4 regions of the Microbacterium sp. EG9 genome follow, and region 1 is predicted to be linked to each of the others. Evidence: predicted binding sites of a transcription regulator. Region 1 holds the regulator's gene; each other region holds the start of a gene.
The links. Region 1 encodes LexA, which represses DNA repair genes until DNA is damaged. Its sites were predicted from a motif close to TCGAACANNTGTTCGA; they were not measured.
Positions count from the first base shown of each region.

Region 1 (4,138 bases):
CGGCGAGATAGCCGACACGGGCACCCGCGAACGCGAAGGCCTTGCTCATGGTGCGCGACACCACCAGACGCGGACGATCGGGCAGGAGCGTGAGCGCCGAGCGCGAATCGCGCGGCGCGAACTCCTGGTACGCCTCGTCGACGATCACGATGCCGGGCGCCGCGTCGTACACCGCCTCGATGACGTCGAGGCCGAGCGGGGTGCCGGTCGGGTTGTTCGGCGCGCAGAGGAAGACGATGTCCGGCTGGGCGCGCTCGATCTGGGCAGCGGCGTCCTCCGGGGCGAGGGTGTAGTCGACGCCCCGGGTGCCGTGCGCGTAGGTCGCCCCCGTCGCCCGCGTCAGCAGCGGGTACATCGAGTAGGTGGGAGCGAAGCCGAAGGCGGTGCGTCCCGGACCTCCGAAGGCCTGCAGCAGGTGCTGGAGGACCTCGTTCGACCCGTTGGCGGCCCAGATCTGAGCCGCCGACAGGCCGTGACCCAGATACTCCGCGAATCCCTCGCGCAGAGCCGTGAACTCCCGGTCGGGGTACCGGTTCACCTCGCGCAGCGCGCGCGCGACGCTGTCGAGGATGTCGTCGGCGACGTCCTCCGGCACCGGGTGGGTGTTCTCGTTGACGTTCAGCGCCACCGGCAGCGGCGCCTGAGGCGCCCCGTAGGGTGTCAGCCCGCGCAGATCGTCGCGGAGGGGAAGGTCATCGAGTCGGACGCTCACCCTGAACATCGTAGACGGCGCACTGCACGACACGGCGCCCCGAGAGGGCTCCCGGCGCCGGGAGCATCAGCGCCCGGCGCTGTACTCCGCCGGGATCGCGACGCTCTGGCCGATGTCGAGGCTTCCCGACGGCAGCGCGTTCAGCCGCATGATCGCGTCGACCACGTCGCGCGGATCGGCATCGGGCGCGACGGCGTGCGCGATCGACCAGAGCGTGTCACCGGGCTGCACCGTGACGTGGGCGAAGGAGACCCCGGAGCCGTTCTCGTTCGAGGCGAGCGCGCCGCCACCGGACAGGATCGCGATGCTGAGGGCGATCACCGCGGGCACGGAGGCGAGCAGCGCGAGGACCCGCCGACCCCGTGCCGTGAGACGCAGTCGCGTCGGGGTGTTCGTCGTGCGGACAGTCGTCATCGGGGTCGCCGCGACGAGACGGCCCCGGGGCGAGGCTCCGAGGATGTCGATCGTGGTCATGGGTTCCTCCTCAGGACGGGTGTCTCCGGGTGTCGAGAGATTCGCATCCGATCCTCGGCCGGGAGGGCCGGATGCGAATCTCTCTTCCGAATGTATCTTCGATGGTGTTCGGGTGTCAAGCACACGGTTCTCGCAGATGAATCGAAGGCGACACGCGGGCGCGTGCCGGTCGAGGCTGCGAAAACCGGATACGGTTTCGACAAGACGACCCCATCACCTACCTCCGACATTCGAAGGCGACGCCTTCGGGGGGACGCGATCGAAGGAGCGCGCGACATGGCCGAGAAGCCTCAGACACGCAGGCGGAAGAGCCTCAGCGACAAGCAGCTGAAGATCCTCGAGGTGATCCAGACCTCCATCGCCCGCCACGGCTACCCGCCGAGCATGCGCGAGATCGGCGATGCCGTCGGACTGAAGTCGCTGTCGAGCGTGACCCATCAGCTCAACCAGCTGGAGCTCAGCGGCTACCTGCGCCGCGACGCGGGCAAGACCCGCGCGATGGAGGTGCTCATCGACCTGCCCGGCGCGGCGGCGGAGAACCCCGCCGACCTCGCGCCCGCCCTCGGCGATGCCGCCCTCGTGCCGCTCGTGGGCCGCATCGCCGCCGGCGTGCCGATCACCGCCGATCAGCAGGTCGAGGAGATCTTCCCGCTGCCGCGACAGCTCGTGGGCAAGGGCGACCTGTTCATGCTCAAGGTCAGCGGCGAGTCGATGATCGACGCCGCCATCTGCGACGGCGACTGGGTCGTGGTGCGCTCGCAGCCGACGGCGGACAACGGCGAGATCGTGGCGGCGATGCTCGACGGCGAGGCCACCGTCAAGACCTTCCGCCAGCGCGACGGCCACACCTGGCTGCTCCCCCGCAACTCCGCGTTCGAACCGATCCTCGGCGACGACGCCGTGGTGCTCGGCCGCGTCGTCGCGGTTCTGCGCGCCGTCTGAGGATGGCCACCGCGCGCGGGGTGGCGTCGACGGCGGTGATCGTCGTCGCGGCGGTCCTGCTGCCCCTGTCGATCGTCAGCGGATGGGCGCGCACGCAGCTCGTCGACGAGGACGCGTTCGCGGCCACCCTCGCGCCGCTGTCGCAGGCCGTCGAGGTTCAGGACGCCGTGATCGCGGCATCGACCACGGCGATCGATGAGCGGCTCGACACGGCGGCGCTGACCGGCACGGTCATCGACGGCCTGATCGACCTCGGCATGGGCGACCGCGCGGCGCAGGCGCTGCGGCGCCTGGAAGGCCCGGCGGCGACGGCGCTGCAGCAGCTCGTGCACGTCGCCGTGGCCGACGCCGTGCGCTCGGACGCGTTCAGCACCGTCTGGGAGCAGGTCGTCCGCCGCTCCCATCGGGCACTGACCGTCGCGGCGACCTCCGACGGCGGCGGCGTCGTCGTGCAGACGGCCGACGGCCTCGGCATCCAGATCGGCGCGATCGTCGCGGCCGTCGAAGAGCGCCTCGTCGCGCAGGGCGCTCCGCTGGCTCCGTTCATCCCCGAAGTCGACCACGTCGTGATCATCGGTTCGGGTGACACCCTTTCGGCGATCCGGACGGGCTACGCCGTCGGCGTCGCTCTCGGCGGGTGGATGCCGGTGGTCACGGCCGTGCTGTTCATCGGCGGGGTCGTGCTCGCGCGACGCCGCGCCGCCGCTCTCGCCCGGGCGGGCATCGCCGCGGGGATCGGGTCGGCGATCCTGCTGATCGTCGCGGGGGTCGGCCGCCCGTGGGTGGCGTCCTCCGCGACGCAGGCGGACTTCTCCTCCGCCGCGGCGCTCGCGATCTACGACCGGCTCCTCGCCGGCGCCGTGGGCACGGCCGTGGTGGTGCTCATCGTGGCCCTCGTCCTCGTCGGAGCGGGCTGGCTCGCCGGCGCCTCGCAGCGCGCCGTGGCGCTGCGCCGCCGCGTGGCCCACCGGTGGGCTCACCGGACAGACGAGGCAGCCGCCGACGAGCCCACCGCGTGAGAGACGGCCTCAGTCCTCGTCGCGGTGCGGCTCCCGCTCCGGTGCGAGGACCGGCGCCAAGGCGACCCACGCCTCGGCGCGGACGAACACCGGGACGGCGTCCCGCGCCGACACGTCGACGGTGACCACGCGTCCGCCGGTCAGCGCCGCGCCGGTGCGCGCCTCGACCCACGATCCGGACGGCAGGTACACCGGCCACTCCCGCGCCCCGGGCTCGAGCACGGGGGCGACGAGCAGGTCGCTGCCCAGCATCCACTGCAGCGGATGCCGCCACACGGCCGCATCGGTCGGGTGGTCGAAGTACAGGGGGCGCATCATCGGCACCGACGAGGAGACGGCGCGCGCCGCCGCCTCGGCGAGGTACGGCACGAGGCGCTCGCGCCGCCGGACGAGCGCGCGCACCTCGGGGATCACCGCCTCGTCGCCCGTCCGCTCGGCGATGTTCCACGGCGTGCGGTCGTTGGAGGGCAGCCGGTGGTGGTTGAACTCGGAGTGGTACTGCATGATCGGCACGAACACGCTCGCCGCCATCGCCCGCACGTACAGTTCCGCGTCGGGGATGGGACCGGAGAAGCCCGCGATGTCCCAGCCCCAGTAGACGATCCCGCAGGATGCCGCGGAGAGCCCCGCGAACATCGACCAGCGGAACGCCTCCCACGTGGAGTTCTCGTCTCCCGCCCAGTACGCCCCGTGCGCGGGTGAGCCGGTGAAGCCGGCGCGACTGAAGGTGACGGGAGCCTTGCCCGCCGACTCCAGCAGCCGACCGTACGCGGCGGCGTACGCCACGGGGAAGCGGTTGTTGGCGACGTCGCCGGACGAGCCGTCGAGGTAGACGAGATCCTCGCCCCACGCGTGCTCGCCGCCATCGGTCTTGAAGCCGTCGATGCCGACCTCCTCCACGAGGTAGCGGCGCTTCTCGGTCCACCACGCGGCGGCACGCTCGTCGGTGAGGTCGGGCATGAGCGAGAGCGGGAACCACCACCCGCGGTTG
Region 1 covers NZ_CM186217.1:900,196-904,333, reverse strand. Annotated here, with positions in the region: gene AC6CQV_RS04180 (histidinol-phosphate transaminase) at 1-721, opposite strand, end outside; gene AC6CQV_RS04175 (LysM peptidoglycan-binding domain-containing protein) at 779-1,186, opposite strand; gene lexA (transcriptional repressor LexA) at 1,463-2,128, shown strand; gene AC6CQV_RS04165 (hypothetical protein) at 2,131-3,147, shown strand; gene AC6CQV_RS04160 (glycoside hydrolase family 31 protein) at 3,157-4,138, opposite strand, start outside.

Region 2 (4,138 bases), 1.3 Mb from region 1:
CGACGCGTGGGATGCCGCGGCCGAGGCCATGCACATCCCGTACAGCGAGGGCCTCGGCATCCATCCGCAGGATGAGGTGTTCCTCGAGCGCGAGGTGTGGGATCTCGAGAACACGCCGCGCGAACAGCGTCCGCTGCTGCTGCACTTCCACCCGCTCGTGATCTACCGCTACCAGGTGCTGAAGCAGGCGGATGTCGTGCTGGCGCTGTATCTGCAGGGCAACCACTTCACCGACGAGGAGAAGCTCGCCGACTTCGAGTACTACGACCCGCTGACCACGGGCGACTCGACGCTGTCCGCGGTGGTCCAGGCGATCCTCGCCGCGGAGGTCGGCTACCAGGACCTCGCGCGCGAGTACTTCTCGCAGTCGATCTTCGTCGACCTCGGCGACCTGCATCACAACGCCGCGGACGGCGTGCACGTCGCGTCGGCCGGCGGGGTGTGGACCGCGCTCGTCGCCGGCTTCGGCGGCATGCGCGACCACTACGGCGAGTTGAGCTTCGACCCGCGTCTGCCGAAGGACTGGCCGTCGCTGTCGTTCTCCCTCCAGTGGCAGGGGACGAGCCTGAAGGTCGAGATCACCTCCGACGAGCTGCGCGTGGATGCCGGTGCCGGCGAGCCCGTCGCGTTCTCGGTGCGGGGCGAGTCGCTCGTCGTGCAGCCGGGCGCCACGGTGGTCGTGCCGTTGCGCGGCCAGGGGCCGGAGCTGTCGGGCCGCCCCACGATCAGCGACATCGGTGAGGCGCTGCGTGAGGACGGCACACTGCTGTCGGCCTCGGTCCCGACGATGACCACCTCGATCCCGGTGATCACCGGCAGCATCCCGGTGGTCGGTGCGGTCGCGGGCGACGACGCGAACCTCGGCATCGACTCGTAGCGGTGCGACCCGGTCGCCGATGTGCCCGCGTTTCGGCGCGGGTCAGAACGGCGGCGGGTCCTCCGCGGCGGGGACGAACCTGACGGTGGCGGGTGGGCGGTCGCGGTAGTGGTGTCCGGCCGGGCTCGTCCACTCGAGCGTGCCGTTTCCGAGGTGCCGGACGCGCCACGCCGTGTGGTGCTTCGTCGTATGGTGCCGCCGGCACAGGTGGGCGAGGTTGTCGTGGGCGGTGGCGCCGCCCTGCGCGGCCGCGGTCGTGTGGTCGATGTCGCACCGCTGCGCGGGGCGGGTGCAGCCGGGGGTGCGGCAGTGCTCGTCGCGGGCGGTGAGATAGCGGCGTAGCTCCGCGCTGGGGCGGTATCGGTCCACCGCGCGGACCTCGCCGGTGTGCGGGTCGGTGAAGATCCGGTCCCAGCCGGGGGCGAGCCCCGCGAGGCGACGGGCGAGAGATGTGGCGATCGGGCCGTACCCCGCCAGCAGGGCCGGGCCGCCGGTCGGGTCACCGGCGAGGGTGAGGGCGGGGACCGTGACGTGGATCCGCGCCGCGACGGCCTCGAGGCCGGCGCCGGTCGCGCGGGTCGTCGGTCGGCCGGTGAGCAGCAGGTCGCTGAAGACGTCCGCGCGCACCTGCGCCAGCGTGCGGGCGTCCGCCCGGTGGCGGCTGCCGGTTCGCCCGCCCGTTCCCGGGCCGGTTCCCCTGCCGTCCCCGGTGACCACGGCATCCTCGTCGGCGTCGTGTCCGCCATCGGGATCGGCGTCGGCGCGCGGCGGGGCCGCGTCGGCCTCCGCCTCCGGCTCGCGGTCGAGGATCGCGCGGGCACGGGTGGTCAGCGCGTCGTGGATCGCGTGGGCGAGCGGGGCCGGGAGGTCGGCGATCAACCTCGCCATCCCGTCGTCGAGGTCGAACAGGCGCACCGAGCGCTCATCGAAGCCCCGACGGGCGGACTGGTCGAACGCGGCCGGGTCGATGCTCGCGGCGATCGCCGTGATCGCCGGCGCCGCGCGCGTCGGGGATTCGGATCGGGCGACCTCCAGCGCACGATCCTCGAAACGCGCGCGATCCTCGTCGCCGGTGAGCATGGTCCCGGTCCTGCTGATCGCCCAGGCATGACCGGCGTCGATCTCACCGGCCGCCCACGCCGCATGGGTGCGGGGGAACGAGGTCTTCAGCTGATGCGCATCGGACATCCGCCGCTGCACGCCCCTGTCGGAAGCCCGGATCGCCATGCCCAGTTCGAGGCACACTTCGCGCACCGGGAGATCCGCGTCTCCCATCCGCAGAGTCCGGCCCTGTTGCTGGGCCTCCTGCCGTGACACCGCCACCCGCTCTGCGACGAGCTCGACCGCCGCCGCGAGCACGGCCGCTTCCTCCGCCTGCGCTGCGGCGATGCGGCGCCGGGCCGCCCGCAGGCGCGTCACCAGATCATCCAACGCCGGCCAGGCCGAACCTCGAGCCGGGGCATCCGGGATCGCGTGCATCATCACCTCCGCCCGGCCGAGGCCGGGAGGCAGAACCCGCTGAAACGAGGTGGGCACGCGCGGGACTTCTCCGCCCCAGTATAGAACAAAGATTCGAAGAATACAACGGGTTCGGAAGAGACTTCGCATCACGCGACGTACGGTGCGACGTCCTCGGCGACGGGGGTCAGTCGACCGAGCAGCTCGTCCGCCTCGACGATCCGGTGCCGCGGGCCGGAGAAGGCCAGCGCGCCGGCGATGCCGCCGTCGGCGCCGCGGAGGGGGACGGCCAGGCATCCGAACCCCGCCACGCCGCCGTCGAGCCGGCGCACACCGCCGATCCGCGCGAGCTCGGCCGCCGCGGTCGTCGCGGTGGGTCCGGAATCGCCCGCGGCGACCAGCATGAGGGCGCCGAGCGCGTAGCGCTCCGGCTCGCGCGCGAGGCGCACCGGATCGCTGAAGGGGAAATCGGGATCCTCGTCGAGCAACTGCACGCGGCGGTCGACGTACACGGCGACGTGGACGCCTCCTCGTATGGTCGATCGCGCGTCGGCGACCATGTCGTGGGCGCGGGTGGGCAGTCGAGCGGGGGCGGCGGCCGCGGCCAGCTGCGCCACCTTCGACCCCAGCGCGAATCCGGACAGATCGGGGGTGCGAACGAGGTACTCGTCCTCGACGAGCAGGTTGAGCAGACGGTAGGTCGTCGCGCGCGGCAGCGCGAGCCGCGTCGAGAGCTCGCGCGCCGTCACGCCGGCGCCGAGCTCCGCGACCGCTTCGAGCACCGTGAGCGCGCTGTGGATCGCGCGCGGCTGGCGCGCGGAGAGCGTCGGCTGCGAGGGGCCGGCGCGTGTCTCAGCCATCCCGGTCATCTCGTGCGATGCCGCCGAGCACGGCCGCGGCGACGGGGACGTCGTACGCCCCCAACGGGCCGATCGGGCGGCGCAGGCGCCACGCGATCAGGGCGGCCGAGACGGCGCCGACCGCGGCGGCGATCCACACGGCGGCGCTGCCCGCCGCGATGTCGGCCGCCGCGAAGGCGACCACGGCCCCCGACAGCGCGACGGCGGCGCACAGGGCCGTCACCGCGACGAGCGGCGTCAGCTCCCCGATCCTGCGCAGGAACAGCGGCACCGCGATGCAGGCGAACACGTACGAGACGATGTAGCCGATGCCGCCGAGGGCGATCGTGATGTGCATCGCGTCGCGGAGGTCGACGCCGCAGACGACGAGCGCCAGCGGAATGCCCACCACCGCGGGCAGGGCGATCGCGATGGCGCCGATGGGCGTGCCGTAGCGCGCGTGGGTGCGTCCCGCGAGGCGCGGCATGACGTCGTCGCGTCCCATCGCGAACAGCACCCTCGCCAACGCCGTGGTCGACCCGATGGCGCACGCCAGGAAGGATGCCGCGATGCCGAGGTCTGCGACGCTCGCCCACCCGCCGATGCCGAACGCGTCGGCGAGCTCGTTGAGCGGCGACGCGCTGGCGGCGAAGTCGCGGCCCAGCGCGGCGAACCCGGCGACCTGGGCGGCCGCGGCCAGGAGGTAGAGCAGCAGCGAGATCACGACGGTGGCGCGGACGGCGCGGGGGATCGTCCGCAGCGGGGTGCGCGCCTCCACCCCGAGCGTCGCCGCGCTCTCGAACCCGACGTAGGCGGTCAGGGCGATGAGCGCCCCGGCGCCCACGCCCAGCGGCGTGTCGGCGGCGGGCGACGGCAGCAGCGCCGCCGGATCGACCGGACCGATCCGCGTCAGCAGCACCACGAGCAGGACGACGATGAGCACGACGGAGGCGAACTCCACGAG
Region 2 covers NZ_CM186217.1:2,157,813-2,161,950, reverse strand. Annotated here, with positions in the region: gene AC6CQV_RS10185 (glycoside hydrolase family 65 protein) at 1-877, shown strand, start outside; gene AC6CQV_RS10180 (HNH endonuclease signature motif containing protein) at 920-2,296, opposite strand; gene AC6CQV_RS10175 (helix-turn-helix domain-containing protein) at 2,485-3,195, opposite strand; gene AC6CQV_RS10170 (APC family permease) at 3,188-4,138, opposite strand, start outside.
Region 2: the regulator LexA is predicted to act here: its motif matches at 2,438-2,453, upstream of AC6CQV_RS10180 (HNH endonuclease signature motif containing protein).

Region 3 (4,138 bases), 1.4 Mb from region 1:
GGTGACCGCGTGCCCGACGCGGATGTCGGCGTCGAGGGTGAGCAGCCGCTCGGCGAGCGCCTGGACGAGGCGGCCCATGCCGCCGCGCAGGGTGGCCCTGCGGGCCCGGGGCGGCTCGGCGCCGTCCTCCGACCGTGCCGGGAGAAGCTGGTCGACGGCGCCGCCGAGCGAACCCGCCCGCGTCAGCGCTGCGCTGAGGCCGGGCACCGCGAGGTCGACGTCGATCTCGTCGGGGTCGACTCCCCAGGTGCCGATCGTGAGGGGGGCCACGAGCCGGTCGCGGATGCGCGCTCCCATCCGTGTACGCACGAGGGCGCCCAGGCGACGCTCGCGGCCGATCGTCAGCGGAGGCCGCAGGCGGTCCAGGTAGGCCCGCCAGACGCCCGCGCTTCCCACGAGGCGGCGCACGGCCGGCGCCCACACGTTGGCGGGGATGCCGGCGCGGTTCGCGGGCAGCGGCACGATGTGCAGACCGTCACCGGCCGCGACGGCGACGGCGACGCTCTCGTCGGCCGCGGGCTCGACGTCGGCGCGCAGCTCGAGCTGGTCGATCAGGTCGGCGAGGGCGGGGGCGGAGAGCGAGAACACCTCGGCGGCCAGGTCGATGTCGATCCCGTCGAGCGTCGCGGTCTCGATGGCTCCACCCACGCGGGTGCCGGCTTCGAGGAGGACGACCGGCATCCCGATGCGCGCGCACTCCCACGCGGCCGTCAGGCCGGCGATCCCCCCACCGACGACGACCACGCGGGTGGCGCGGGCACGGTCGGCGAGGGTGGGTTCGGCGCGCTCGGACACGTCCCCATCCTCCCATCCCGTCTGCGCCGGGGCGCCCGCGCACGACGTGACCCGTGCGTGGTGCTCAGAACGGTGGTGGGTCCTCGGTGTGCGGCACGAATCGGACGCGTCCGGGTGGGTGGTCGTGGTAGTGGCGTCCCGTGGGTGAGGTCCATTCGAGGGTGCCGCCGCCGAGGTGTCGGACCTGCCAGGCGGTGTGGTGCTTGACGGTGTGGTGGCGGCGGCACAGGTGGGCGAGGTTGTCGGGTGCTGTGGGGCCGCCGTCTGCGGCTGCGGTGGTGTGGTCTCGGTCGCAGCGGTGGGTGGGGCGGGTGCAGCCGGGGGTGCGGCAGCGTTCATCCCGTGCAGCGAGGTAACGGCGGATCTCGGCGGACGGCCGGTACCGGTCCACGGCGACGGGGATGCCGGTGGCCGGGTCGGTGAACACCCGATCCCACCCGGGGGCCAGGGCGGCCAGGCGTCGGGCGATCGTCGGGTCGATGGGGCCGTACCCGGTCAGGATCGCCGGGCCTCCGTCGGGGTCGCCGGCGAGGGTCAGCGCGGGCACGGTGACCTGGATTCGTGCGGTGATGGCGTCGAGGCCGGCGCCGGTCACGGTCGTGGACGGGGTGCTCGTGAGGAGCAGGTCACTGAACACGTCCGCGCGGACCTGATCGAGCGTGCGAGCATCCGTCCCGCCGGTGGGACCGGTCCGCAGACACTCAGCACCCGCATCGCCGCCGCCTACGTCGCCGCCATCAGCATCGTCGTGACCACCGTCGCCGTCGGGATCACCGTCAGCCGGCTGGTCGAGGATGCCGCGGGCACGGTTCGTGAGGCTGTCGTGGATCGCCTGGGCGAGCGGGGCGGGAAGATCCGCGATCAACCGCGCCATCCCGTCGTCGAGGGGGAACAGACGCACCGACCGGGAGTCGTACGCGCGGCGGGCGGCCTCGGTGAACGCCGCGGGATCGATCGTCGCCGCGATCGCCTTCGCGGCCGCCGCCATCCGGGCCGGTGACTCCGACTGCGCGACATCCAGAGCGAGGGCCTCGAATCGGGCGCGGTCGGCCTCGGTGCGCAGCAGCCCGCCCGTACGACCGATCGCCCACGCGTGACCGGCATCGATCCGACCCTGCCCCCAGATCTCCAGCGTGGTCGGGAACTGCTCGCGCAGCAGGTACGCCTCCGACATCCGTCGCTGCACACCCCGATCCGACACCCGGAGTGCCATCGCGAGCTCCAACGCGACTTCCCGCAACGGCAGATCAGCCTCACCCGACCCCACCGACCGTCCCTGCTGCAGCGCCTCCTGACGCAGCAGCGCCACCCGATCCGCGACAACATCGACCGCCGCCGCGCACAACCGCGCCTCCGCCGCCTGCGCCCGCGCCGCACGACGGCGCGCATCGACGACGCCGGACACCAGCACGTCCAACGCCGGCCACACCGATCCCGGCGATCCCGGCGCCTCCACCACAGCGCGCATGACTCCCCCACCGGCACACGCCGGAGAACACGACCCGCATCACGACGGGGGCACGCACGGGGCTTCTTCATCCCAGTATAGAACAAATCTTCGAGTTCCGCACGCAGGAACGCGGGAGCGCGGACCTAGAGTGGAGCCGTGCGGCTCACCTACTTCGGCGGTCCGGCGTGGGATGCCGGCCCCCTGCCGGCGCGCGGACGCGGGCAGGAGGGACTTCTCTTCCGTCTCGCCGTCGACGCGGGCGCCGTCGTGTCGGTGCGGGCGCTGGCCGACGACCTCTGGTCGTTGGATGCGCCCGACGACCCGCGCGCCGCGCTGCAGTCCCTCGTCTCGAGGCTGCGCCGCGCCCTCGGGGCCGCGACGATCGCGTCGGTGTCGGGCGGCTACCGCCTCACGATCGGCCGAGACGAGATCGATCTCACACGCTTCCAGGATCTCGTGTCGGAGGCCCGGGCCGCGGGCGACCCCGCCGCGGCGGCCGCGCTCGCACGCCGAGCGATCGCCCTCTGGGTGGGCGATCCGTGGGTGCCGGACGGGTTCGACTGGGCCCTGCGCGACCTCCTCGAAGACCGCGCCCACGCGGAGCGCCTCGTCGCCGCGGACGCCGCCGCGGCCGCCGCCGCACCGGACGCCGAAGCCCCCGCCGCCTCCCGTGCGCCCGCCGTGCCGGCGGCGCTGACGCCGCTGATCGGCCGCGGCGACGAGCTGACGACCATCGCGGCGCAGCTGCGCGCGGAGCGGCTCGTCACCGTCATCGGTCCCGGCGGCGCCGGCAAGACCACGCTCGCCCTGGAGACGGCGCGCCGAACGCCCGACACGCTCTTCGTCGAGCTCGCTCCGGCCGCGGCGGCCGAGATCTGGGCGGCCATCGCGGCGTCCGCCGGCCGCGGCATCCGGCTCGGCGAGACCCCGCCGCGTCGCGAGGAGAGCGACCGCGACCGCGTCGTCGACGCCCTGCGCGGCCGCGACGTGCTCGTGGTGCTCGACAACTGCGAGCATGTCAGCGCGGCCGCGGCGGCCGTCGCGCGAGATCTGCTGGCCGCCCTGCCCGCGGCGCGGATCCTCGCGACGAGCCGCGAACCCCTGGGCGTGCCCGGCGAGGCGTTCGTCGCGCTGGGACCGCTGCCCGACGCCGACGCCGTCGAGCTCTTCGAGCGGCGCGTGCGTGCCGCGCGCGGCACGCCGCCCGACGCCGCCGAGGCGGAGACCACCGCGCGCATCGTCCATCGGCTCGACGGGCTCCCGCTCGCGCTCGAGCTGGCGGCGGCGAAGGCCCGCACGCTCACCCTCGCGGAGATCGACTCCGGCCTCGACGACCGGTTCGCTCTCCTGGGCTCGGGGCCTCGCGTCGCCGATCCGCGGCACCAGACCCTGCGCGCCCTGATCGACTGGAGCTGGGAGCCGCTGCCCACGGACGAGCGGACGGCGCTGACGGCGGCATCCGTCTTCGCGGACGGCGTCGGCGTGCGGGATGCCGCCGCCGTCGCCGCGGCGTTCGGAACGCGACCCGAGGCGTTCGACGCCCTCGTGGACCGCTCCCTGCTGACGCGCACGCACGGGCGGTTCCGCCTGCTGGAGACCGTTCGCGAGTACGGCCGCGAGCGTCTGCGCGCGGACGGCCGCGAGCGCGAGGCGCAGATCGCCGCCGCGCGCGTGCTCGCGGCGCTCGGCGCCCAGCACGAGCAGCAGCTGCGCGGGCCTGGGGTGCGCGACGGGCTCGCCTGGTTCGACGAGAACGACGAGTCGCTGTCCGCCGCGATCCGGCTCACCCAGACCGACCCCGACCTCGGCGACCTCGGCCGGTCGCTCGTGCGCGCGACCGTGTGGCCGTTCTTCATGCGTGAGCGGTTCGGCGAGCTGCGTGGCGCGATCGAG
Region 3 covers NZ_CM186217.1:2,737,714-2,741,851, forward strand. Annotated here, with positions in the region: gene AC6CQV_RS12845 (protoporphyrinogen/coproporphyrinogen oxidase) at 1-795, opposite strand, end outside; gene AC6CQV_RS12850 (HNH endonuclease signature motif containing protein) at 860-2,263, opposite strand; gene AC6CQV_RS12855 (ATP-binding protein) at 2,402-4,138, shown strand, end outside.
Region 3: the regulator LexA is predicted to act here: its motif matches at 2,342-2,357, upstream of AC6CQV_RS12850 (HNH endonuclease signature motif containing protein).

Region 4 (4,138 bases), 1.5 Mb from region 1:
AGGATCGCGCGGGCCTCGGCATCCGCCTTCTCCTCGCCGAAGCCGCAGGCGATGACGCCGCCGTCCACGACGAGGTGGTTGACGTAGCTCCAGTCGACGAAGCCCTCGTCGTCGCCGTGGCCGTCACGCAGCGTCGCCGGCGCGGGAAGCTCGATGACCTCGAGGCGGCGTCCGGCCGCGTCGGTCTGCGCGGCGAGCAGCTCGTGCAGGGCCCCGCTGACGGCGTGGTCGGGGTGCGCGGGGTCGCGCTGGGTGTGCAGCAGCACGCGGCCGGGGGAGGGGAAGGTCGCGACGATGTCGACGTGGCCGTTGGTGCCGAAGTCGTCGTAGTCGCGCGTGAGCCCCCGCGGCAGCCAGATGGCCTTCGTCGTGCCCAGCGTGCGGGCGAACTCCGCTTCGACGCGGGCCCGGTCGGCGTAGGGGTTGCGGCGCGGGTCGAGCTGCACCGTCTCGGTCAGCAGCACCGTGCCTTCGCCGTCGACGTGGAAGCCGCCGCCCTCGGTGACCAGCGTGGAGGACACGAGCTCGGCGCCGACCTCGGCCGCGATGAGGCGGGCGTGCTCCGCCGAGCGCTCCCACCGCGCCCAGTCGTGGGCTCCCCACCCGTTGAAGATCCAGTCGACGGCCCCCAGGACGCCGGGACGTTCGTCGTCGACGACAAACGTCGGGCCGTGGTCGCGCATCCAGAACTCGTCGACGGGCGCCTCCAGGATCGTGACGTCGCCGGGCAGCATCCGCCGGGCGCGCGCGAGCTCGGAGGGGTCGACGACCATCGTCACCGGCTCGAAGCGGGCGATCGCCGCGGCGACCTCCGTCCAGGCGGCGTAGCCCTCGTCGCGGTCGGCGTCGCGCTCGCCGAGGGTCGGCCCCTCGACGGGGAAGGCCATCCACGTGCGCGCGTGCGGCGCGGTCTCGCTCGGCATCCGCCAGCTCATCGGCATCCTCGACTCTCGTCCGGTCCTGGAGTAGCTTATTGATCACATGATCAACTCATCGGAGGGTAGCGAGCGGATGCCGCAGACGTCAACCACTGGGCGCGCGCGATTGAGCGCCGAGCAGCGGCGTGAGCAGATCGCCGGCGCCGCGCACGACCTGGCGCTCGCCGACGGTCTGGACGCAGTGACGCTGCGCGCCGTCGCCACGCGCGTGGGGGTGGCGTCGGGACTCGTCGCCCACTACATCCCGAGCATGGACGACCTCGTCGCCGACACCTTCTTCGACATCGTGGCCGGCGAGCTCGACGAGGTGCGCGCGCTCCTCCCCGCCGCGCCCGCGCCGGTGCGGATCGGCGCGCTGCTGCGGACCACGCTGGATCCCGCCCGGCGCGACGTCACCCTCGTCTGGGTGCAGGCGTGGGCGCTGGGGACGCGCAACGCGCCGCTTGCCGAGAGGGTGCGGGCGGCGATGGACGCCTGGCGCGGCGCGCTCGCCGACGAGATCGTGCGGGGGATGGATGCCGGGGTGATCCCTGTCGCCGATCCGGAGCCCCTCGCCTGGCACCTGCTGGCGATGATCGACGGTCTCAGCGCCCACGCGCTGGTCGGCTGGGGGCCGGGGATCGAGCCGGTCGCGCCCGTGCTGCGCGCGGCCGCGGGCCTGCTCGGGATGGAGGCGGAGGCGCTCGACGGGGCGTGACGGTGGCCTCGGGCGGTCGCGGGATTCCGCGATCTCCCTCTTGCTCTCTCTTGCGTGTTTCGAATGTTTGTTCTATAGTGGGGTGAAGAAACCCCGCGCGTGCCCACCTTCTGTTGCGGGTCCTGTCTTCCGGTCGTGGCCGGGTCAGGGGTGATGATGCACGCGCTGATCGATCCGCCGTCTTCGGTGTCGTCCCCGGCTGAGCTCGGGTGGCCCGGGCTGGATGCCGTGGTGACCGGTGTCCTGGATGCGCGGCGTCGTGCGGCTCAGGCGCAAGCTGCCGAGGCGAGGTTGCTGGCCGATGCCGTGGGACTGGTGGCGGAACGTGCGGCGTTGCTGCGTCAGGAGGTGCAGCAGCGGGGTGGGTCGGTGCGGTCGTCGGATGCGGATCTGCCGTTGCGGGAAGTCGCGTTGGAGCTCGCGATGGCGTTGCGGGTGTCGGATCGGGGTGTGCAACGGCGGATGTCGGAGGCGTACCTGTTGACGACCCTGTTCCCGCGGACGTTTGAGGTGTGGGCGGGCGGGGAGATCGATGCGGCTCATGCGTGGGCGATCAGCCGTACGGGCACGATGTTGACGGCCGAGGAGGACCGGTCACGGTACGAGACCCTCGCTCTGGAGGCGGCCCGGTCGGAGTCGCCTGCGCGGATGAGCGCGGCGGCGAAGGCGATCGCCGCGACCATCGACCCTGCCGCGTTCACCGAGGCCGCGCAGCGCGCGTATGAGGAACGCTCGGTGCGGTTGTTCCCGTTGGAGGACGGGATGGCCAGACTCATCGCGGACCTTCCCGCACCGCTCGCCCACGCGATCCACGACACCCTGACCGCCCGGGGTCGGGCGATCCTCGACCAGCCCGACGAGGACAGCGACGGCGACGCGGATGCCACCGACGCGGATGCCGACACCCTCATCACCGGCCCCGCCCGCCCCACCGACGCGACCTGCACGACCACAACCACGCCCACGACCGCTGCCGTGAAGGACTCCCGCACTCTGGCGCAGGTGCGTGCGGACATCCTCACCGACCTGCTCCTGACCGCTACTCCCTCCACCCGCGCCACCGGCGCCGGCATCGAGACGGTGACGGCGCAGATCCAGGTGACGATCCCCGCCCTCACCCTCGCCGGTGACCCCGACGGAGGCCCGGCCCTCCTCGCCGGGTACGGGCCCATCGACCCCGCGATCGCCCGACGCCTCGCCGGGCTCACCCCCGGGTGGGATCGGGTGTTCACCGACCCGGCCACCGGCATCCCCATCGTCGTCGACCGGTATCGACCGTCCGCGGAGCTGCGCCGCTACCTGGCTGCGAGGGATGAACGCTGCCGCACGCCCGGCTGCACCCGCCCCGCCCACCGGTGCGACCGCGACCACACCACCGCAGCCGCAGACGGCGGCCCCACGGCACCCGACAACCTGGCGCACCTGTGCCGCCGCCACCACACCGTGAAGCACCACACCGCCTGGCGGGTCCGACACCTCGGCGGCGGCACCCTCCAGTGGACCTCACCGGCCGGACGCCACTACGAAGACCACCCACCCAGCCTGGTGAGATTCGTCCCCACAGCCGCCACACCGGCCGAGCCACCACCCTTCTGACGCCGAGCGGGGTCCGGCCGTGTGCGTGTGCGTCAGTCCAGGCTCGCCATGACGTGCTTGATGCGGGTGTAGTCCTCGAAGCCGTAGACGGAGAGGTCCTTGCCGTACCCGGAGTGCTTGAAGCCGCCGTGCGGCATGTCGGAGACGAAGGGGATGTGCGCGTTGATCCACACGCAGCCGAAGTCGAGGTCGCGCGAGAACCGCAGCGCTCGGGCGTGCTCGCGGGTCCAGACCGACGCCGCGAGGGCGTACGGCACCCCGTTCGCCAGCGCGAGCGCGTCCTCCTCCGACGTGAACGGCTGCACCGTGAGCACCGGGCCGAAGATCTCCTGCTGCACCACCTCGTCGTCCTGGCGCACACCCGTGACGATCGTCGCCTCGAAGAAGCAGCCCGTCTCGCCCTGTCGGCGTCCGCCGATCGCGATCGACGCGTGCGACGGCAGCCGGTCGACGAACCCCTGCACGCGCGCGAGCTGGTCGGGGTTGTTCACCGGGCCGAAGAACGCGTCGGGGTCGTCCGGCGCGCCGGCTCTCGCGTGGTCGCGCGTGTGGGTCACGAGTCTCTCGACCAGGTCGTCGTGCACCGCGGCATCCACGAGCACGCGGGTCGCGGCGGTGCAGTCCTGTCCCGCATTGAAGAACGCGGCCTCCACGATGCCGCGTGCCGCGCGATCCAGGTCGGCATCGGCGAACACCAGCGCCGGCGCCTTGCCGCCGAGCTCGAGGTGCACGCGCTTGAGGTCCTGCGCGGCCGACGCGGCCACCTGCATCCCGGCGCGCACCGAGCCGGTGATCGCGACGAGCTGCGGCGTCGGATGCTCGACCAGCATCCGGCCGGTCTCCCGGTCGCCGAGCACGACGTTGAAGACACCCGCGGGAAGGATCCCGGCGGCGAGCTCCGCGAGGC
Region 4 covers NZ_CM186217.1:2,656,974-2,661,111, reverse strand. Annotated here, with positions in the region: gene AC6CQV_RS12485 (agmatine deiminase family protein) at 1-935, opposite strand, end outside; gene AC6CQV_RS12480 (TetR/AcrR family transcriptional regulator) at 1,012-1,635, shown strand; gene AC6CQV_RS12475 (HNH endonuclease signature motif containing protein) at 1,822-3,231, shown strand; gene AC6CQV_RS12470 (gamma-aminobutyraldehyde dehydrogenase) at 3,264-4,138, opposite strand, start outside.
Region 4: the regulator LexA is predicted to act here: its motif matches at 1,695-1,710, upstream of AC6CQV_RS12475 (HNH endonuclease signature motif containing protein).